4 regions of the Paenibacillus sp. XP01 genome follow, and region 4 is predicted to be linked to each of the others. Evidence: riboswitches for the same ligand, from Rfam matches in the RefSeq annotation. Region 4 holds a riboswitch; each other region holds the start of a gene.
What was found. Region 4 has a riboswitch for cyclic di-AMP ahead of SNR34_RS06845 (hypothetical protein). Riboswitches for the same ligand answer to the same signal wherever they lie in the genome.

Region 1: another riboswitch for cyclic di-AMP. It lies ahead of SNR34_RS18710 (3D domain-containing protein); the one in region 4 lies ahead of SNR34_RS06845 (hypothetical protein).
Region 2: another riboswitch for cyclic di-AMP. It lies ahead of SNR34_RS00145 (resuscitation-promoting factor); the one in region 4 lies ahead of SNR34_RS06845 (hypothetical protein).
Region 3: another riboswitch for cyclic di-AMP. It lies ahead of SNR34_RS00525 (C40 family peptidase); the one in region 4 lies ahead of SNR34_RS06845 (hypothetical protein).

Annotation. Positions count from the first base shown of each region.
Region 1 is NZ_CP139481.1:4,165,261-4,170,854, reverse strand. It holds gene SNR34_RS18725 (M20 family metallopeptidase) at 1-630, opposite strand, end outside; gene SNR34_RS18720 (ABC transporter substrate-binding protein/permease) at 865-2,280, shown strand; gene SNR34_RS18715 (amino acid ABC transporter ATP-binding protein) at 2,267-2,989, shown strand; cyclic di-AMP (ydaO/yuaA leader) riboswitch at 3,225-3,420, shown strand; gene SNR34_RS18710 (3D domain-containing protein) at 3,430-4,092, shown strand; gene SNR34_RS18705 (polysaccharide deacetylase family protein) at 4,155-4,970, opposite strand; gene lpdD (prenylated flavin chaperone LpdD) at 5,101-5,517, shown strand.
Region 2 is NZ_CP139481.1:30,614-36,207, forward strand. It holds gene SNR34_RS00135 (HD domain-containing protein) at 1-845, shown strand, start outside; gene SNR34_RS00140 (TatD family hydrolase) at 969-1,739, shown strand; cyclic di-AMP (ydaO/yuaA leader) riboswitch at 1,980-2,231, shown strand; gene SNR34_RS00145 (resuscitation-promoting factor) at 2,499-3,686, shown strand; gene rnmV (ribonuclease M5) at 3,837-4,382, shown strand; gene rsmA (16S rRNA (adenine(1518)-N(6)/adenine(1519)-N(6))-dimethyltransferase RsmA) at 4,388-5,284, shown strand; gene yabG (sporulation peptidase YabG) at 5,376-5,594, shown strand, end outside.
Region 3 is NZ_CP139481.1:109,063-114,656, reverse strand. It holds gene SNR34_RS00535 (M1 family metallopeptidase) at 1-1,938, shown strand, start outside; gene SNR34_RS00530 (hypothetical protein) at 1,949-2,791, shown strand; cyclic di-AMP (ydaO/yuaA leader) riboswitch at 3,043-3,180, shown strand; gene SNR34_RS00525 (C40 family peptidase) at 3,185-3,655, shown strand; gene SNR34_RS00520 (GNAT family N-acetyltransferase) at 3,934-4,386, shown strand; gene SNR34_RS00515 (c-type cytochrome) at 4,578-4,934, shown strand; gene rbsK (ribokinase) at 5,067-5,594, opposite strand, start outside.
Region 4 is NZ_CP139481.1:1,510,372-1,515,965, forward strand. It holds gene SNR34_RS06830 (urease accessory protein UreF) at 1-97, opposite strand, end outside; tRNA gene SNR34_RS06835 (tRNA-Leu) at 487-569, shown strand; gene SNR34_RS06840 (glutathione peroxidase) at 771-1,250, opposite strand; cyclic di-AMP (ydaO/yuaA leader) riboswitch at 1,564-1,724, shown strand; gene SNR34_RS06845 (hypothetical protein) at 1,845-2,240, shown strand; gene SNR34_RS06850 (HAD family hydrolase) at 2,463-3,146, shown strand; gene SNR34_RS06855 (Nramp family divalent metal transporter) at 3,253-4,545, opposite strand; gene SNR34_RS06860 (organic hydroperoxide resistance protein) at 4,973-5,392, shown strand; gene SNR34_RS06865 (zinc ribbon domain-containing protein) at 5,570-5,594, shown strand, end outside.

The DNA.
Region 1 (5,594 bases), 2.7 Mb from region 4:
GACTTGTTGCCGGAATGCATTGATGCCGTTAAAGGTCTGAATGACCGCATCCAGCGCATTAATGCCTTCATGAGGCGTAGCTGCGGCATGCGAAGCTTTGCCGTGAAACTCAAACTGAACGGCATCGATGGCCAGCGAGCTTCCCGACTTTTCGTAAGCGTAAAACGGATGGGCCATAAGAGCCACATCGCAATCATCGAACAGGCCGGCTTCCGCCATCGGAACTTTGGCTCCCCGCGTTTCCTCCGCAGGTGTGCCGAAAACTTTAAGCGTTCCTCCCACTTCATCTAATAAGGACTTGAGCCCAACGGCAGCACCCAAGCTCATCATGCAGATCAAGTGATGGCCGCATGCGTGACCGATCTCGGGCAAAGCATCATATTCGCACAGCAGGGCAATGGTCGGACCGGATTTGGCTGCCGAGTACGTGCCGATAAATGCCGTCTCCAGACCGAGAACGGGAGCTTCAACGGCAAAGCCGTGATATGTTAGCTCCTCCTTCAAACGTGCGGATGCGAGATATTCCTCATTTCCTAATTCCGGATTGGCCCCGATATATGATGAAATGTCCTTGAAACGGGAAGCATATTGATCAATAACCGCTAAAATTTGTGTTTGGATGGGTGTCATGGTGGTGTACTCCTTCTGCAAAAATAAAAACGATTTCTTGATTATAGCATGCTTCTCCATTTTTTTCAGGGCGTTGTCATGCGTTGTAAATATGAAAATGCATTGCATATTCATACATTGTCCTTTATAATGACTCAGGCATCCTATGAGAAATAAGCATGTGAATAAAGTAAGGGGAGAACAGGTTTGAAATTAATAAGTCGTTACACCATGATGCTTATGGCCTTTGTGGTCATGCTGACAATGGCTGTTCCAACGGCCATGGCCGCGGGCACGACGGGCATTTCAGAGGGCAAAAAGCTGGTGCTCGGCACAAGTGCCGATTTCGCGCCGTACGAATTTCATAAAGTGATTGACGGCAAGGACCAAATTGTCGGTTTCGATATCGCGATCGCCAAAGCGATTGCAGCCGACATGGGTGCAGAACTTGTCATAGAGGATATGGGCTTTGACGGGCTTCTGCCCGCATTGCAGAGCGGTCGCGTCGACATGGTCATCTCGGGCATGACCCCGACCGATGAACGCAGAAGAAGCATCGACTTCTCGGAAACCTACTACAAATCGAAGCAAGTCATCGTCGTACGCGCTGAGGACAAGGACAAGTTCCCGACGATGGCCGAGCTGGAGAACCAGAAGATCGGCGTGCAGAAAGGCTCTATTCAAGAAGAGATCGGTCAGAAGATTGCCGGTGCTAAGCTGACTGCATTGGACAAGATTTCCGATATTGTGCTGCAATTGGAGACCAATCGTATCGACGCAGCCATTCTGGAGGACACCGTTGCCGTCGGATACCTGGATGACAACATCGTGCTTGCGCCTGCAGTGCCGGACGAAGAAGAAGCAGAGGCCGCCATCGGTATCCGCAAAGGAAACACGGAACTGCTGAACGCCGTAAACGCAACGCTTGCCCGACTGAAAAGCGAAAACAAAATCCCTCAGATGGTTACCGAAGCGAGCCAAATGATGGCGGGAAAAGAAACCAAAACACCGAATATTCTGGAAGTGTTCTGGCAATACAAAAGCTTTTATGCAACAGGTGTGGGCTATACCTTGCTGTTGTCTGCGCTTGGCGTCATTTTCGGTGTCATCATCGGTCTGATCATCTGTTGGTTCCGTCTCCATGACGCAGCCATCCTGCGCTGGATCGGTACGGCATACGTCGAATTGATCCGTGGAACCCCGATGCTGGTCCAGTTGATGATCATTTATTACGGCCTGGCTTTGACCTTTAGCATTAACTTCTCGCCGCTTCAGGCAGGGATTATTACGTTGTCCATCAACAGCGGTGCTTACTTGGCGGAAATCTTCCGCGCAGGTATTCAAGGCGTGGACCGCGGACAGATGGAAGCGGCTCGGTCTTTGGGGATGGGCAAAGCTGCAGCGATGCGCTTTATTGTCCTGCCGCAGGCCTTCAAAGCGGTCCTTCCGGCGATCGGTAACGAGTTCGTTACCATTATCAAGGAATCGTCCATCATTTCGGTGATCGGTATGGTCGATATCATGTATCAGGCCAGCGTGGTCAAAAACATTACGTATCAGGGCTTGAATCCATTCCTGATCGCCGCAGCCATATACTTCGTGCTGACATTCATTTTGTCCAAGCTGTTGGGACGACTGGAAAGGAAGTTGAGTGCAAGTGATCGACGTTAAACAACTGCATAAATCTTACGGAAAAAACGAAGTGCTGAAAGGCATTGATGTAACGATCGGAAAAGGAGAAGTCGTGGTGGTCATCGGACCTTCGGGCTCGGGGAAAAGTACGTTTTTGCGCTGCTTGAACCTGCTGGAGCAACCGACTTCAGGCGAAATCAATTTTGAAGGGGTATCCATCACCGACCCTAAACACAACATTAACGCAACCCGTGAAAAAATGGGCATGGTCTTCCAGCATTTTAATCTGTTTCCGCACAAAACGGTGCTGCAGAACGTGACAATCGCCCCGATCAAGGTGAAGAAACAATCCGTTCAGGAAGCAAACAAGATCGCGGAGGATTTGCTGAGAACGGTGGGCCTTTACGACAAAAAGAATGCTTATCCAAGCCAATTGTCAGGCGGACAGAAGCAGCGTATCGCCATTGCCCGGGCGCTCGCCATGCAGCCGCACGTTATGCTGTTCGATGAGCCGACCTCCGCGCTTGATCCGGAAATGGTCGGCGAGGTGCTGGATGTCATGAAACGACTTGCCGAAGGCGGCATGACCATGGTCATCGTAACCCATGAGATGGGCTTTGCCCGCGAAGTTGGGGATCGCATTTTGTTCATGGACGGCGGAGTGATCGTAGAAGACGGAACGCCTTCAGAAGTGTTCGGTGCACCCAAACATGCACGTACCCGCGATTTTTTGGCAAAGGTGCTTTAGCCGATCATTGGAGTATCAAGATAAACCATGCCTGCTGTTTAAGGAGGCATGGTTTTTTGCTTGGATTGGTGCGCTATGGATTGAAAAAGTAACTTTTCTGTTACCATCTATGCGGGAACGAGCGACCATTCGAAACCCCGGATTCCCATGAAACAATGGACATACGCTGAATTACAAGGGGAAGCGATCGCAGATTGGTAACAATTACTAGGCACCATGGTTACAATATTGTGATATATTAGTCGTGCCGAAACTTTCTTAACGGAAGGTGCGGGGGAAGTAATGATGCAGTAGAGGGGCAGTCGCATCCTTGCAGCTGCTTGGGGTGAATTAGGGCGTACATAAGCAATACGTGTAAATCTATACCTATAGGGTGGTCTCCTCCATCCGAATCCGACAACTAACTTCGCAGGCATAATAAGGGAGGTAGACTTAATTCGATGAAACGCATCGTCAAAACCGCAACAGCCATGTTAGCAGCAGCCGTATTGATCCAGGCTGTCCCGGCTCACGCAGATTCCGTCCATGTGGCCAAAGAAGGAGATACCTTTTATACGCTTTCCAAGAAATACAACATTGCTCTCGACACGTTGATGAAGGCCAATACGGGCATCTCCGCGTACAATATCTATGACGGGGTGAAAATCAACATTCCGGGCAAAACAAGCACCGCATCCGCTGCAGCTTCAGCATCGAAAGTTCAGGCCAATGCAGTAACTGCTGCCAGTCTGGACGTAAACAATGAAGACAAAGTCGTAGAGGCGTGGGGCAAGACGTTTGATTACAGCAAGACATTGAACGTTGTCGCTACAGGGTATTCGGCGGACCCTTCCGAGAACGGGAAGTGGGGATCTGTTGATTATTTCGGCAACGACCTTGAGCTCGGTACCATCGCGGTAGATCCTAAGATCATCCCGCTCGGAACCAAAGTGTTGGTGACTGGACACAGCCATCCGGGATTGCCTAAACAGGCTTTTGTGGCTACGGCGCGTGATACGGGTTCTGCCATCAAAGGAAACCGCATTGATATTTTCATCCCCGGAAGCAAACAATCCGTAAGTTCATTCGGGTTTCAGGACGTGAAACTCTTTATTTTGAAATAAATCGACGATGGTGTTCGTTCAATCACGAAGCGTGAGTGAAGCGAACACCTTTTTGCATCCGGTCATTTTACGGTTTTTCTGTTTTTGGGCATTTGCAGCATTTCATCTAAAGTGACCAATTTGTATCCTCTTTTTTGCAGCTCCGTGATCACCTCCGGCAATGCCTCTACCGACCCGCTGAGATTGGCCCCGACGCCGCCACCGGCATGTTGAAGAATAATGGAGCCGGGTTTGACGGCAGATAATATGTTTTCTTTGACCTTTTCTTTGGGGATGCCCTTCCAATCCAATGAATCCACGTTCCAGTTTACGATGCTGTAGTGGTTCCTGGCTGCCCATTTGAGCTGCTCTTCATTAATATCCCCGTACGGAGGACGAATCATTTTTGGAGTATATCCTGTCAGTCTCTGTATGATTTCCCCGGTTCGCAAAATCTGTTTGCGGAATGCGCTCATGGACAATTTGCTGAATTGGGGGTGATTGTAACTGTGATTGCCGACGACATGCCCTTCTTTCACGATGCGTTTAACCAGGTCAGGATGTTTCTCAGCACGGTTGCCTACGATGAAAAAAGTAGCCCGTACATGATGTTCTTTTAAAACATCCAACACTTGAGGCGTGAATCGAGGATCAGGCACATCGTCAAAAGTTAAAGCGACCCGTTTGGTCGACGGACCGTTGGTCTTGAAAGTATCTGCATATTTTCGCCGAAGCTGTCCCAGAGTCAGCTGTTCTTCCTCCGATGAATGGATGGTTTCCTTGGACTCCCTTTCAGGAACCGAATGATTTCCCATTGCCTCAGCAGGTCGTAAGGGAGAGAAACTAACGCAAAGCAGCATGCAGACGATCCCAATGGCCACGTTGAGGCGAACACGCATGACAGCAGCCTCCTTTCAAGAATGCGTTCTTTTTTGGTATTCCCGGGATCGCAATGGTTTATGCGGGATGTGAAGTGTTTCATTGTCTTTGCGACGAATGAGGCTCATAATTCCAGAAAATACATAAAACATGAAGGTTGGGTGGACGCAGATGAATGAGTTCGATTTGAAAACGATGAAGCTTCAAGCAATTCAAACCGGGGATGACCGCGTATTATTGGTGACAGGAGGAAAAGCGCATATCGGTGCAGTCGCCACATATTATCCGGATGGGGAACGCATTAACGGTTCGGTCATGCACATTCCGGGGCATAAGGAACAGGAACTGTGCGAGCGTCTTGCCCGTAAAGCGGCGCAGCATCTCAGAACGACCGTAACCGTCATTATGGGCATTCATTACAATGGCATTACGCGCATGCAAATCGACGAAATTGTGCAGACTGCGGAAAGGCTGCTTGATGAACATTTAAACCCGTCCGAACATACGAATGGTTTGGTGAACGATGCCGTTCATTCCTATAACGGGGGTTCACAAATTTTTGATTGAAAATTGAAACGGACAGACGATTGCGACGTATGTATAATTATATACAGGGTTGTATTATCGACTAGGAGGAAAATTAA
Region 2 (5,594 bases), 1.5 Mb from region 4:
AGAAAGTCGCTTCCGTGATTCAGAAAACATACGACAAACCTATTGTGGTCAATTTGATCACAAGCCCTCTGGATGCGGACCGAATGGATTATTTGCTGCGCGACGCCTATTTTACGGGCGTAAATTATGGGACGATCGACCTTGATCGAATTTTGCGAATGTTGAGGCCCTACCATGGCAGAATCGTCGTCAAGGAGTCGGGCATGCATGCGGTGGAAGATTACCTGATGTCCCGTTATCAGATGTACTGGCAGATCTATTTCCATCCGGTAACACGAAGCTCTGAAATCATTCTTAGGCAAATATTCAAACGGGCCAAACAACTGATGAAGCAGAATTTTAACTTCCGTTTCATGCTGGATCCCCTGCCGCAGCTGTTTGAGGGATCGCTCTCGGTCAAGGAGTATTTGCAATTGGATGAAGCGCTCATCCAGACCGCCTTTATGCAATGGCGTAAGGAGAACGATGCCATTCTTCGAGAACTGTGCGAACGCTTCATGGATCGCAGGTTGTACAAATACGTAGAGATTGAACAGCATGACGTAGCGTTGATGGATGACATTCGGAAGGCCTTCGCCGAAGTGGGACTGGAGCCCGAGTACGATGTCGAAATTGATTTTCCAACTGATCTTCCGTATGATGTGTTTCGTCCGGACGAATCGACGGAGAAACAGATTTTGCTGCTGGATCGCCAAGATAAATTGCATGAATTATCCGAGGTATCCGATATTGTTCGTTCGATTAGCGGCATACAGCGTGGAAAGCATCATCTGTATTATCCGCAGGATAAAGTGGATGCCGTTCTTCACCATCTTCCAGCCCATATACGCCGTTATTTTTCTTGAAGCTGCACTTATTTTTTTTATGATACAGTAATCTGCTTTAATGGAGAGTAAATGTAGATCGACATAATTTTGTAATTCATTATTTTTTTCCGGACAGACCATTAAGGAGAAGGAGATGTAACCATGATGTTATTCGACACTCACACGCACCTGGATGCGCCGCAATTCGACGAGGATAGGGAGGAGGTCATTCAACGTGCTGTCGACGCTGGCGTCGGACGCATGATTAATGTCGGTTTTAATCGGGAAACTATTCCATCCACCATGAAGCTTGCCGAAACGTACGAGTTTATCTACGCCGCGGTCGGATGGCATCCCCAAGATGCCATCACCATGCAGGAGGGCGACCTGGAATGGATCGCTGATTTGTGCAAACACGAAAAAGTCGTAGCCATTGGCGAGATCGGGCTTGACTACTATTGGGACACCTCCCCCAAGGATGTTCAGCATCGCGTTCTTCGCCAGCAGATCGGATTGGCTCGCGAGCTGAAGATGCCTATTGTCATTCATAACCGGGACGCGCATGAAGACATTGTGAGAATTTTGCGTGAAGAGAAGGCGTCAGAGGTCGGCGGTGTGATGCATTCGTTTTCGGGGAGCTGGGAAACGGCAAAACTTTGTCTGGATATGAACTTTGACCTTTCCTTCGGTGGACCGATCACGTTTAAAAATGCCAAGCAGCCAAAAGAGGTACTCGCCAAGGTGCCGATGGACCGGTTTTATATCGAAACCGACTCCCCTTATCTTACTCCTCATCCATTTCGAGGAAAGAGAAACGAGACGGCTCACGTTCGCCTCGTGGCTGAGGCAGCTGCCGAAATCAAGGGTGTATCGGTCGAGGAAATTGCGGCAATTACGAACAAAAATGCCATGGGACGTTTTGGGATTCGTTGAAAATCGGAGTAATTCAGGTGAAAAAACGAGCTAGACGGAGTGAATTTGCTTTTTGATCCAAATAAACGAAGTTTATTACAATATTTTAACCAAATATTTAGAAAAACGTAGTTGAATGCTGCTTTACAACATGCATCGAAACAGGATATCATCTTTTCAGTGAATTGTTGCGTGGAAAAAGGACAGATGTTCGGGGGATAGCAAAAGGGACTCTTCCTTGAACGCAGCGTTTACTTTCATGAACCAGTCTCGCTGAGTCTCCGAACACGGAGAGCGGGGGAACCAATAGGGCTTGAATATCGGTGAATTTCCCGATCCGCGTCATTCGCTGACCCAAAAGCAGCGGATGGACTGCGAAGCCGTATTTGATTTCTTCTTTGGGTCTCGGGGTGAATTCAAGGGTATCCGCCATGAGCGGGTGACCGGAGATAGGGCGGCTCTCTTTCGTCCGAACCCGACAGCTAACCTCGCAAGCGGAAAAAGAGAGGTAATCTCGTGCATGAATTTCCGATATTCAAAATCATTCGGAAGCCACGAAAGAGTCCTCTTAGCTCTTTCTTTGGCTTTTTTGTTTTTGAATAAAAGAAATGCGGTCATCATAGAGTTCTTTTTAGGATGACTGATCTCATGTTGCGAAGAAGGGTTCATGGTGCAGAGCCGGTTGTTGTTTTGACCCGTTCTGTAGAAAATTTCGGTATAGTCGCGTCAAAGACATCATGCATTACTTTAGACGGCGGGGCTATGAAGGAGGACGGAGAAGTGGGCGCATTCCAACCAGAGGAGACCCATGAGTCACGATCATCCAGTAAGTCTTACGCGTTGAGGTGGAAGCATGAGAACTTGCGTCAAATTGCGTTGATCGCTATTTTCTCAATCGCACTTACAATCATGATCTTGTTAGTCGTTTATGGTCAGGCCGGAAAACAAATATCACTGGTGATTGACGGCAAATCTCAAGAGGTTGAGACTCGTACAGGATTGCTTCAGGAATTGCTGGATGAGCAATCCATCACGGTAGGGCCTCACGATGAGGTATCCATGCCATTGAACGGGTCCATTACGGATGGCGATCGCATCGTCATCGAGCGTGCTGTTCCAGTTAATGTTACGGCAGACGGAGACACCAAGACTCTGTATACAACGGATGCATCGGTGGAAGAAGCCATTCAAAAGGCAGGCATCACCGTAGGGAATGAAGACAAAATCTATCCAGCCTTGGATACTTCGATCAAGAAAGATATGAAAATTCGCGTAGTGCGGGTAACAAAGCGTACAGTCGACGTTGAACAGCCGATCGCATATAAAGTGGTCAAAACGGCTGACCCGAGCCTGTACAAGGGTGACAATCGAGTCATCGTGAATGGCAAGGAAGGCACATTGGTGCAGCATATCGAAAAGGTATTTCAGGATGGAGAATTGGTCTCCAAAAAAATGGTCGGCAAGACGGTGACTACGAATCGCGTGGATAAAGTCATTGCGGTGGGAACCAAAGCAAAACCGGTTGTCAAGGAAGAGCCTGTGGTTCAAACCGTATCGGCCCAAACTTCGAAAACTAAATCGGCTACAACGGCAAGCTCGACCAAAAAGTCTGCTTCGGGCAGCAAGGTCATCACGGTTTCGGGCACGACGTTCAAATATTCCAAAGTCCTCAAAAACGTAACCATGACGGCGTACTCCGCCGAAGAACCGGGAATCGGAACCAAAACGGCTTCCGGTACGAAGGTAACCGAAGGACGCACCATTGCCGTGGATCCGAAAGTGATTCCGATCGGTTGGTGGGTTTACATCGAAGGCCTCGGCTTCCGTCGCGCAGAGGATACGGGAGGGGCAATCAAAGGAAACAAAATCGATGTTTATTATGATAGCGTGAAGCATGCCCTGAACTTCGGAAGAAAGAAAGGCAAGACGGTATATGTCATCGGTCCGGTGAAGCCGGAACTGAACTAAAATCGTTTTACTTTAAATAGGGAATGCTATAAAATAGTGCATGATTGAATCATGCGGAATATGCGACAGTGGGAGCAAATGCTTTTCACGTCGTTTGCCAGAGAAGAGGGTCCTCCTCTTCTTTTTGCGTTAGAAAGGGAGAAATCGAACATGATAAAAGAAGTGATCGTGGTGGAAGGCCGTGACGATACGGTAGCGATTCGGCGGGCGGTGGAAGCCGACACGATAGAAACGGGAGGATCGGCCATCAATGATCGCATCCTGAGTCGCATTGCGCTTGCCCAGGAGAGACGGGGAGTCATCGTGCTGACCGACCCGGACCATGCCGGAGAGCGCATTCGCAAAATTATTGCGAATAAGGTGCCAGGCTGCAAGCATGCGTTCATTCCGGAAGCGGATGCTACCCGCAAGGGCGATATTGGCGTGGAGAATGCTTCGCCGGAGGCGATCCGTCTGGCGTTGTCCCGCGTTCACACATCGTATGAAGGGGTTCCTAGCCTGATTGACTGGGAAGATCTGATCGAGGCGGGATTGATCATTCATCCCAGGGCTTCCGAACGCCGGATGCAGATGGGCAATCTGCTGGGTATCGGCTATTGCAACGGCAAGCAGTTTCACAAGCGGCTGGGCGTGTTCCAGATTACCCGGGAGGAGTTCCTGGCCGCTCTGGCAAAAATTGAACGTGAAGGAATGTGAGGAGCATGAAGGGCATGGAAGAACGGTTGGAAATTGCTACACCCAAACGCACGAAGGAAATTATCGCTCGACACGGATTTTCCTTCAAAAAAAGTCTGGGCCAAAATTTTCTGATCGATCAGAATATTTTGAATAAAATCGTAGACGCTGCCGATCTGGACGAGTCCAAGGGTGCATTGGAGATCGGTCCCGGCATTGGGGCATTGACAGAACGCCTGGCTCGCGTAGCGGGGACTGTAACAGCCGTAGAGATCGACCAGCGGCTGCTGCCGATTCTGGACGAGGTTATGGAGCCGTATTCCAACGTAAGAGTGCAGCATGGAGATGTGCTGAAACTGGATCTGGCGGAGCTGTTCCGCAATGATTTTGGTTCGGTGGACAAGGTAAGCGTGGTGGCCAACCTGCCTTATTACGTGACCACACCCATCATGATGAAGCTGCTCGAGGAAAAATTGCCGGTAGATCGCATCGTGGTCATGATTCAAAAGGAAGTGGCAGAGCGCATGGCAGCTGCTCCGGGCTCCAAGGACTACGGCAGCCTTAGCATTGCGGTTCAATACTACAGCGAACCAGAGCTGGTTTGCATCGTGCCGCATACTGTCTTTATTCCGCAGCCGAATGTCGAATCGGCTGTCATCCGGCTGAAGGTCCGCGATGAGCCTCCTGTTCGGGTTCCGGACGAAGCATTCTTTTTCGAAGTGGTTCAGGCTGCTTTTGCGCAGCGGAGAAAAACGATATCGAACAATCTCAAAGCCAGATTTTTCACCAAGGAAAATCGGGAACAAGCCGATCAATTGCTTGAACAGGCGGGAATTCAGCCTTCCAGACGGGGAGAGACACTCAGCCTTCAGGAATACGCAGCGCTTAGTACCGTTATGTGGGAAGCAGGCATTCGCGATTAAGGCTCCCAGCCCCGTTCGTTCTTCACATTTTCGGTTTGGATGAACCAATCCGGGTTCCTGCCCATACGATGGGGTAGAGGTGATGATGTTGATGAATGTCGGAGATCTGGTCGTTCGAAGATCATATGGCGGAGACGTAACTTTTCGGGTAGAGGTCCTTCAACTGGATAAAGCGATCATCAAGGGAACCGAATTCCGGTTGCTGGCCGATTCCCCGCTAGACGATTTGATACAGGTGACTCAAGAGGCGCAGAGTGACAAATCGAGACGCGCACATGTGAAAGCACACCAGACGCTCACGCGTCTGCAG
Region 3 (5,594 bases), 1.4 Mb from region 4:
CTAGCCGGAGCGGCATGGTTCATTCTGGGTAAACCCCAAGCCACAATATCCGAATTGCCCGCGTTCGCTCCGGAATCGGGCAAGCCTGTGGCACCCGCACAGCTCCCGAACTCCCCTGAGAGCGTGCAGACACCCACTGCAGAAGTGCTCAGTGATCGCGTGGTGGAATATCACATCGACGTGAAGCTGGCGGATGATAACGTCCTTCAAGGAACGCAGACCCTCACTTGGACCCATCCGGGCAAAAAGACGGTCAACGAGCTTTACTTTCATCTGTACCCCAACGCCTTTTCCTCCCAAAACACAACATTCATGCAAGAATCGGGCGGAAAACTGCGAGGTGACGTCATGCCGGCGAACGGTTACGGTTCCATGACGATCACTGAGATGAAAACGGAGGACGGGCTCTCCCTAATGCATCGCATGCAGTATGTCCAACCGGACGACGGTAATATCAAGGATCGTACATTAATCAAGGTTCGTTTGCCTAAACCGGTCAAAGGCGGAGAAAGCATCACGCTCCATACCCGATTTGAGGTCAAGCTCCCCCAAATCTTTGCCCGAATGGGCACCGCGGGCAATTTCGTCATGGCAGGCCAGTGGTTTCCCAAACTGAGCGTCTACGAGCCGGCAGGCCGTAGAGACCGTGCCGTTGAAGGGTGGAACCTGCACCAGTACCACGGCAACTCGGAATTTTATTCGGATTTTGGCATCTATAGCGTACGCATTCGGGTACCGGAGAAATACAAGGTGGCAGCCACAGGTTTCCCAACCAGACCCTCTGTCGTAAAAAACGGAGAAAAAATCTATCAATTCTATGCCGACGACGTGCATGATTTTGCCTGGGCCGCCTCACCGGACTTCGTCTATGCCGAAGAGCCCTTCTCCGCACCCAACGTGCCTGGCGTGCGCATCAAGCTATATTTGGATCCTGCCCATGAGGACTTGAAAGAACGTTATTTCTATGCAGCCAAAGCCGCATTGACCAATTACAGCAAATGGTTCGGGCGTTACCCTTACTCCACATTATCCATCGTGGTTCCTCCGAAAGCCGGTAACGGTGCCGGCGGCATGGAGTATCCAACGCTCGTTACAGCGTTTGGCGCGGACGATACGTCCCCGGGTTATGATCTGGAACGCACCGTTGTGCACGAGATTGGGCATCAGTATTTTTACGGTATGGTCGCAAGCAACGAATTCGAGGAGGCTTGGTTGGATGAGGGCTTCACCTCCTATGCCGAGGATAAGGTGATGGAACTGGAATACGGCCTTATTCCCAACCTGCCTGTACAAGCTGGTCTCATTACCTCCCCTGCCCCGCTTACGCAAGAGTCGTGGAAGTTCGATTCGCAGAATGACTACGCCTCCAACGTGTATACGCGCGGCAAACTCGTGCTTCTCGGCATCGAACAGCAGGTCGGCGCCAAAACGATGGAACGCATTCTTTCGACCTACGTCAAAAAGTACCGGTTCAAACATCCTTCCTCCACGGATTTTCAGAGGGTGGTGGAACAGGTCACGCGAGCCTCGTGGTCCGAATATTTCAACCAGTACGTATACGGCAGCGGCATGGCCGACTTCGCGGTTGAAAAAATCTCGGTGAAACCCGTGCAAAAGGAAGGTAACACCTGGTATGAATCGTCTATCACGGTCCAGAAAAAAGGCAGTGATTACAAGGGCGTGCCCGTTCGGATCGTGTTTGAAGACGGCCACGTCGTGAACAAGCAATGGGATGGACGGGAAGAGCGGATTACTTACCGTCTCACTTATTCTTCTCCCGTCTCCTGGGCCATGACCGATCCGCTGTACAGCATGGTGCTGGAGAACCGGCATATGAACAATTTTTTAAAAGCCGGCCTGGATGAGCCCGTCCAATTCCGCTGGAGCCTGGGCGCAACCAAACTAATAGAAGCCATTTTCGGAGGTCTGACATGGTGAGGTGGAAACAGTGAAAGCTAAAATACGCGAAGGCTGGTTTCTCGTCCGCCAGCACATGTTCATTGCCGCGCTTTTATTCTTGTATCAATTGGTCTGGGGTTACTTCCTGTTCCGGATGGTACAGTCGGCAGTCGTGCCGCTCCTGCGGCGCTATCCCGAGCCTGAAGCGGGCGAACTCAGCACATTATTGTTCAAAATGGAAAGCCAGCTCAGCCTGTCTGCCCATCCGGAAGTACATCGATACCTTTGGATTCTGGGGGCCATGCTGCTCTTGCGGATGCTAATCAGCCCCCTGATCCATGCCGGCCTGATGTACTCGCTGCAGCATTTCGAGCAAACGGATGAACGTATCCCGTTTGTGAAAGGCATTCGCCAGCTTTGGAAGCCGATCCTGCTCCTGCAAACGACCCGAACCTTGCTCATCTTGTTGCCCGGCTACTGGCTTCTGCCAAAGCTGTATGCCATTCTGATGGACGGGTTCCATTCACTCGCCCTGCTGATGCCCGGGATTCCTTATATCGCCGGCTGGATCGTCTATGGCTGGATCGTGCATCATGCCTTGTTGTACATGCAGTTCGGGGTCTCGGCTCCAGAAAGCCATGAACCGATAAAAAGCGCGTTCCACGCGCTGTGGATCGCGCTCCGGAGCATTATGACCGTGACGGGCATTGCCCTTATTCTCGGTGTTTTCCACCTGCTCCTCTTCGGCGCATTCACCTCGTTCTCCTGGTGGTTGACCGGTCTTGCCGGACTGATCCTGCAGCAAACCTATCCGCTTGCACGCTGCATCCTCAGCCTGTGGAAAATATGCGCACATTTTCGCCTTTGGCAATCCAAGCTCGCCAAACATTAAGTCAGGGGTTGGCGAGCAAATTTGTTACCATCTCCATGTTAACTTTTATTTATAAAAACGCTTTAAAATCAGCAATCCCCGACCTTTCCCCGTCTAAGGTCGGGGATTTTTTTGCTAAATTTGCTGTTAAACGTTGCCAAACAGGTACACCTCTGTTACAATATTCCCAGTGATCTTTTAGTAACAACTTTGTAATCTTTAACTTCATAATTGTAACTACTTAAAATTGTCATATTGATTTCACAGGTGCACATCATGATAAGCCAAATTCCTGGCACCTGGGAAGCGGGGGAACCAGTTATGGGTGAATTGATCTTGCTACAGAGGGATCATAGGGGACCTTCAACCGAATCCTTAAGCTAACCTCGCAGGCGTTGGAAGGGGAAAAATCTTTTGTTTAAGAAGAAAATCACCGCAGCTGTACTCAGCCTAACATTCGCACTATCGCTTGGGGCAGGAAGCGCATTCGCAGATTCTAAAATGGATGAAGTCATTGATTCGGCAATGGGAACTACATATAAAAGCGGTGGAACAACCCTTAGCGGTTTCGATTGCTCAGGGTTCACGCGTTATGTATTCGACAAGCTGGGCATTGATTTGGCACGTCAATCAAGCGCTCAATACGAAATGGGCGATTCGGTATCCCGCATGGAAATGAGACCAGGCGATCTGGTATTCTTTAACACGACAGGTAAAGGCGTTTCCCACGTTGGCATCTTTGTCGGCGAAGGCAAATTCGCACATTCTTCTTCATCAAAAGGTGTAACTATCAGTTCCCTGAGCGAAAACTATTGGGCTGACCGTTATATCGGCGCCAAACGCATTATGAGCACGGACGCATATGAGACGCTTGCACTCGACTAAGGACAAGCTAGGCAACGTCATACTGTAACGAAGCTTGAACAAAAACCGTTGGCATCATTCTCCGCAGGAATGATCCCAGCGGTTTTTTGCATGCGTCCGTGCCCTTATGATGATTTTACCCATCCTGTTATAATATAAACGGCGAATGGCGTATTATGAATATATATAACGGAATAGACAGGACTTTTGTTTCACTTTTTTCAAAGCTTGTCCTGTTTCGCATCAGGAAAGGAGGCACGGTGGTGTACGAAGGTTCAACCACATTCAACGTTATTCCGATGCAGGAAGAACACGGCGAACAGATCTGCAGTTGGGCATATGATCCCCCGTACAACATCTATGGGTTCCTTCCTTGGGAACAGATGAAGGCGCTTGAGATCGAATTTGGGGATGATCGGCTAAGACGAGAACAATATGTCGCCGTCCTCACGGAGCATGGCGAATTAGCGGGATTCGCGCAATACTTTCCGCTGGAAGGCGTAACGCGCATTGGTCTCGGGATGAGGCCGGAGCGCTGCGGACAGGGCCAGGGCATGGAGTTCGTGGCAGCCATCGTCCAGGAGGCCCGGCGCCGCAATCCTGAAAATGAAATCGATCTGGAGGTGCTGACCTGGAATCATCGGGCCATTCGGGTGTATCAAAGGGCAGGATTTGCGATTCACGACACCTATGAACGAATGACGCCGGAAGGAATGAAGCTTTTTCACTGCATGGTTTATGAAGGCTTTTAATTCTACCGGACGGCCGCCTCTCTATTAGTCGGTTGAATTGAATGATATGTGAACCAGCATCGCAAATCCTGCAAAGGTGTAATTGGTTATGATAATTTCCACAAAATGCTATGCTGTCCCACCCGGTTCCGGTATAATGAGATGGACAGTTGGAGTAAGATGATCTTTCATTCTGGAGGGGGACTTAAGGGATGCACAAATGGATCATGAGCGGAATATTTTTTGCAGCATGCGCGTTGGCAATCGTGTTAATGTTTACGCTTCCAGGGAAAGAGGAGGTGGCTGAGGAGGCCAAACCCACCATGCCGGAAGTTACGATGGACGCTGCCCAAGCGGAGGCGACCGTCAAAGCCAACTGTATCTCCTGTCATGGAGATCAGCTTCAAGGCGCCGTTGGCCCCAATCTGCAAAAGATCGGAAGCCAGGACGACGTGGACAAAATCTACTCCGTCATTCTCAAGGGCAAAGGCGGCATGCCTTCCTTCAAAGGCAAGCTGAAAGAAGAGGAAATCGCCAACATTGCGATGTGGTTGTCGGAGAAGAAATAATACGCAAGCATGGCCCTTCGCATGGGGTGCACATGCAGAAAGGCTCACGGCCCTCTATTGAAGGATCGTGAGCCTTTTTCCATTGCAAACCATAGGCAGCACGGCTGCTGCAGCGCCAAGCCTTGTAGAAGGCTATTTGGACGCTCGCTCCGCGAGGAATGCCTCTACCTCGCGCGCCGTCGGCATCCCGGACTGGGCGCCGAGCTTGGTCACCGACAACGCTGCCGCGCCCATGGCGAAGCCTACGGCCGCGTCCAGCGTTTCGCCGCGCGCCAGGGCTACCGCCAGCGCGCCGTTGAAGCAATCGCCGGCGCCGGTCGTGTCGACGGCGCTCACGGCATAGCCGGGCGCACGGCATGCGCCGGCTTGCCCTGCCTGTACGCGGCCGCCTGGCGCAGCCGCGTAGGCAGCCCCCTCGGGGCCGAGCGTCGTGACGACGGCGGCCCCGAGGGATGCGGCGAGCTCTGCGACCGCCGCATCGACGTCTTCCGGCCGGAGGTGGTCCCGGCCGGTAAGCACGGCGAGCTCGCTGCGGTTCGGCGTAATCACGTCGACGCACCGCAGGAGCTCCTCAGGCAGACCCGGCACTGCGGGAGCCGGGTTGAGCACCACCAGAGCGCTGCCTTCGGCCGCGAGTTGAGCCGCGCGGGTCACCGCAGG
Region 4 (5,594 bases):
TGTGCGTATCCATGCCGAAGAAATGGGTGAAGCCTCCGACCTGGATAGAGGAATCAAGCAGTTTGACATAATCGAGCAGCTTATTTCCTCGGTTCACCATTTTCGCCTCCTATGTTCGTTTTGTGTAATATAATATGACTTTGTTGCAGGTTTTAAATCACTTATATCGGTAAAAATCCGAATTATATGATATATATATTTACACAAATGTCTGCGTTTTGTCAATGGTAAGCTGTATTTTTGATTTGTGAAATAAAATATGTTATTTTATTATCCTTACCGTGTTAATATTATGTTATGTAATTGTTCGGAATTGCTTCAGAACCGAAAATAAAATGATGGCGAAATGTTCAAATCAGATACCATCTTATGCAATATGATGTTGGAAAATGACGATACATTCGGCACCAAAATTTAATGTTAAAAATAGCTTTACTTTTCCTTTGAAACCCTGTATAATCATTTTTGTTGCCGCTAATACGACATGCGGTCGTGGTGGAATGGCAGACACGCTATCTTGAGGGGGTAGTGGGCGTACGCCCGTGGAGGTTCGAGTCCTCTCGACCGCATTATAATGAAGTAGAACAAAAGAAGCATTCCGATCATCGGAATGCTTCTTTTTTTTGTTTTCTGCAAAAAGGCATAAAAAAGCCGTGCTGCATCACCGATTTTTCGAAAAGCCTTTCCGGGCTGCAACACGGTTCTTCAAGGGGATGACCTTATGAAAAATGAATGCATCGTGACATCAATCCATCTCTGTTGAAATGTTGTTATTGATGCAGCAGCTCCGCAATATCGGCTTCAATCTGATCAGGCGTCGTTTGGGGAGCATAACGTTTGAGCACGCGGCCGTCCCGGTCGACCAGAAATTTAGTGAAATTCCATTTGATGGCCTTCGATCCTAGCAGGCCTGGCGCTTCTTTGGTCAAATGCTGAAAAAGAGGGTGGGCGCTGCTGCCGTTCACGTCGATCTTCTCGAACATCGGGAAGCTGACGCCATAGTTCATCTGGCAAAATTCGGCGATGTCGTCGGAAGAGCCCTTTTCCTGAGCGAACTGGTTGCTTGGAAACCCCAATACTTCGAAATCGCTGTTCTGGAACTTGTCATACAGCTTTTGCAAGCCTTCGTATTGCGGGGTTAGGCCGCATTTGCTCGCAGTGTTGACGATCAGCAGGACCTTGTTGCGGTATTGGGACATTTCGACTTCCTGGCCACGAAGCGTGTTCACTTTGTAATCGTAGATGGACATAATATTCGCCTCCAAATGAGTAGTATCGATGCGGTGATCTTTTTATATCTCTATTATATTTGATGCAATTAATTAATGCAAAATTATAATTGGAATCATTTGGGATGCCAGTGTCTTGTTTCTTCCTTTCCGTTATCATGTGGAATTTCTACCAGAGCGAGAATTAGATAGTTTAAACGAGAAAGGTGGAGATTAGTATATATGTAAGCGATCTCATTAAAGCAAAGTGCCATAAATCTGCCTTTTCGGAGAGCTGCACCGACTTTACACCGACTTGTCAGGGGTGTATGATTCATATCGATAACATGAACGATGTTTTTAATCGCTGAGTTTCCGTTCCGGTCGGAATGGAAAACGGGGGAACCAATCGGATGCGATGCATCTATGGGGTGAATTTTCCGGCTATGCCGGAAATAGGGCGACTCTCGCGCCCGAATCCGTCAGCTAACCTCGTAAGCGTTAAAGGGAGAGGCAACAAGCCGTACGTTATTCATGGCGAATGTTATTTGTCATGGATTGAAGAAGCGTTCGGGCGGCCTTGGTCCCCCACGCTTCTTTTTTGTTGTCTTTTCACGTCAGAGGGAGGAACGAATAATGGATAACGAGATGGTTTTGGTCACGGCCCCGAATGAAGCAGGGCGCAAATTTGTGAAGCTGTTGATGTACAAAAAGGTACCTTTTGCCGTGCTGACGAACAGTGCGGGCGAAGAACGCAAATTGCGGCGGATCGGCGTAGAGAACGTCATTCGCATGAATACGGCATCGGCGCAAAAGTGGTTTCTGCCGCAGGGAAATGTGGGCAATGTTTTTATTTTTGAGAACAGCCTTAATCTCACCTGCCGTTATCTGCAAATCTGCAGATCGTGGACATCCAAGACGTTGTGCGTCATTACGGAACAGAGCCATCCCAAAGGCATTTATCGCGGTATGGGTGCCGATCGGATCGTGTATTCGATGAATGGAGAGGTCGGATTTCTGCTCAACGGATAAGGGCGGGCTGTTGGTGATTGATCCGATGTTAGGCGGCTGTTATAATTAGCTTAATTATATGTGTGAAAAACCAAGAAGACTCTTTCTGGATACGGGTCTTCTTTTTTTAATGTTGGAAGACGGGCCTGAAAACAGCGACCTTTTGAAGGGTAAAAGATTCGCCGGATGAGGCTCGCGTTGATGATTGGGAGGATGCGTTCAAGGTGAGCAAGGAGGAGTAACGTGCCGGATATTGGTGGTATCAAATGGTTGTTTTTTGATGTTGGGGATACGTTGGTGGATGAGTGGGAGCCGGTGGACGACATCATCGGCCAGTTTGTGCGGGAAGCCCGAATGCTCGGGTATCATGTGAACATCGAAAAGGTGCGCGAGATCTTTGTCGAATGTTACAGCAAGTACGAGCAGTGGCCGATGCGGGTAGCTATTCGTACCTTGATCGATCATGAGGAGCACCGGGCACGGATTCAGGAAAAACTGAAGTTCCGGAAGGAGCTTGAGCATCCTTTTGCTGCTGCGGAGCGTGTGCTGCATGCGTTATCCGGCCGTTATCGGATCGGCATCATTGCCAATCAAAGCCTGGGCACGGAAGAGCGGCTTGAAAGGTATGGCTTGCGCAAATACGTGGACGTCCTGGCATGCTCGGCAGAAGAGGGCGTATCCAAACCGGATCCCGGATTATACGCGGTAGCGTTGAAGCAGGCGGAATGCGAGCCTGATGAGGCTGTTATGATTGGGGACCGAATCGATAACGACATCGTTCCGGCAAGCAAACTGGGCATGCGCACTGTACGCATATTGCAAGGTTACGGAAGGTTTCAGCCTGAACGCTCGGCGGACGAGCAGCCGGACTGGACGGTTGAATCGCTGGAGCAGCTGCTGCCGCTGTTTTTGCCTGGCGAGGATTAGGTTTCATTAATAGTTACATTATAATGCTGTGTTCATCCTCCGTTTCATCGAAGAAAAGGCTGATCGTGCAGGCACTCCGGTGCTTGCGACGATCAGCCTTATTTTTTTAGAGGAGTGCGAAAGTCTGGATAATGAGGTACACGTTCAGGACGACGATGATACCAGCAATAAACCAGGATGCTATTTTCAGCCATGGTTTGTTGGCAAACTCGCCCATGCTTTTTTTATCGCTCGTAAACATGACCAGCGGGATGACGGCAAACGGCAGCTGCAAAGACAAAATGACCTGGCTCAGAATGAGCAGTTCCTCGGTACCGTGTTCGCCGGCAATGGCGGTAACGATGACGGCCGGGATGATGGCAATAAGCCGTGTAACCAGCCTGCGCAGCCAGGCGGGAATCCGGATGTTCAGGAAACCTTCCATGACGATCTGTCCGGACAGGGTTCCTGTCAGCGTGGAATTCTGGCCGGAAGCAAGCAGGGCAACGCCGAACAGAACGCTTGCGATCGTTGTGCCCAGCAGCGGCGTCAGCAGGTGATAGGCATCGGCGATTTCGGCGACCTGCGTCATGCCTGCACTGTGGAAAACGGCCGCCGACACGATCAAAATGGCGGCATTGATGAACAGGGCCAGCGTCAAAGCGATCGTGGAATCCATGGTGGAGTAACGGATCGCTTCTCTTTTGCCACGGGATGTCTGCTCGATCTGGCGGGTCTGTACGATGGACGAATGCAGATACAGGTTATGGGGCATAACGGTAGCCCCGATGATGCCGATCGCGATGTATAACATGGCTGGGTTTTGCAAAATTTCCGCGCTGGGTACAAAGCCGTGCAGCACTCCGCCCATGTCCGGTTTGGCGAGAAACAGATCGATGCCGAAACAGAGGGCAATGGTGGCCATCAGCACGATGACGAGCGTTTCAAGGGCCCGAAAACCTTTGTTTTGCAAAAGCAGGACCAGCAGCACGTCCACTACGGTAATGATGACGCCATACAGCATTGGAATGTTAAACAACAGTTTCAGGGCGATGGCCGACCCGATCACCTCGGCGAGATCGGTTGCAGCGATCGCGAGTTCGCATAACAACCACAGCATGATGACTACAGGCATGCTGAACCGTTCGCGGCAAGCCTGGGCAAGGTCGCGTCCGGTAACGATGCCGAGTTTGCCTGCGAGTGCTTGCAGCACAACCGCCATCAGATTCGAAATGAGGATTACCGACAGGAGCGTATACCCGAATTGCGAGCCTCCCGATATGTCGGTCGCCCAGTTGCCGGGGTCCATATATCCGACGGCAACCATGTAACCCGGGCCGACGAAGGCGAGGAATTTTTTCCACCAGGCCGCGTTTTTGGGCACTCTCATGGAACTATGGGCTTCCCCGAGGGAAGGCATCGCGCCTGCTGCTGCAAGCTGTTCGGCTGAGGAGGTGTGGAATGGATTTCTTTTGCTCATGGAATCATCACCTGACTTTTAATGGATTTAATAACGATTATCTATAGTTTCGATGAAATGAAGGTTTGGAATGACGAGAAGCTTATGTCCGAAAAGATATGTCGTTGTTTACATTGTACACCCTCAAATATTTTTGTCTAGTGCAACTTTTATGTAAAAGGACAATTTTTCTGAAGTGGCGCCAAACAAAAAAGAATGGATAGGAATAGTTGGCGGCTTGCAAAGAAGGGGGCGGTGTTTCAGACGATAGGTTAACCCATTCGATGCTGTCAGAACCGAAATAGCGGTGAATAACGTTTCAAAACGACTCAGCGGTTTAATTGGAACATAAGCGATAATACTAACCATATTAAAGGAGAGATCATCGATGCAGGCTTTATATACGGCAACGGCAACAGTTAAAGGCGGACGCACGGGTTCGGTAGCTTCTTCGGACGGAGTGCTCAAACATGAGCTCGCCATGCCTAAGGAACTGGGCGGATCAGGCGGTGAAGGCACGAATCCGGAGCAGTTGTTTGCAGCGGGTTACGGAGCTTGTTACGAGAGTGCATTGGCCAATGTGGCCCGTAAGGCGGGAGTGAAGCTTGGGGACGTCGTCGTCACCAGCAACGTTTCGATCGGCAAAGACCCGGAAGACGACGGTTTCAAGCTGGCGGTCCGCCTCGACGTCAATATGGAAGGAATCGAACGCAGCCAAGCGGAGGAGCTGGCTCGCAAAGCGCATGAATTTTGTCCGTATTCCAAGGCGACCCGGGGCAATATCGACGTTGTGTTGAACGTGGTATAACGCTGGGCGAACTTTGACATCGGATCCGAATCGGGGGCTCTGCCGCAATCCGGCAGGGTCCTGTTTTTCAACAATAAGCATTTCATAGCAGGAAATGGCATGATGCATATCGTACTCTTTTACATAAACCCAAACCTGTCTGATCCGACGTCCAGAAAAGAAGAGGGGGAACGCTTGATGAGTATTGAAGAAATGATTGAGC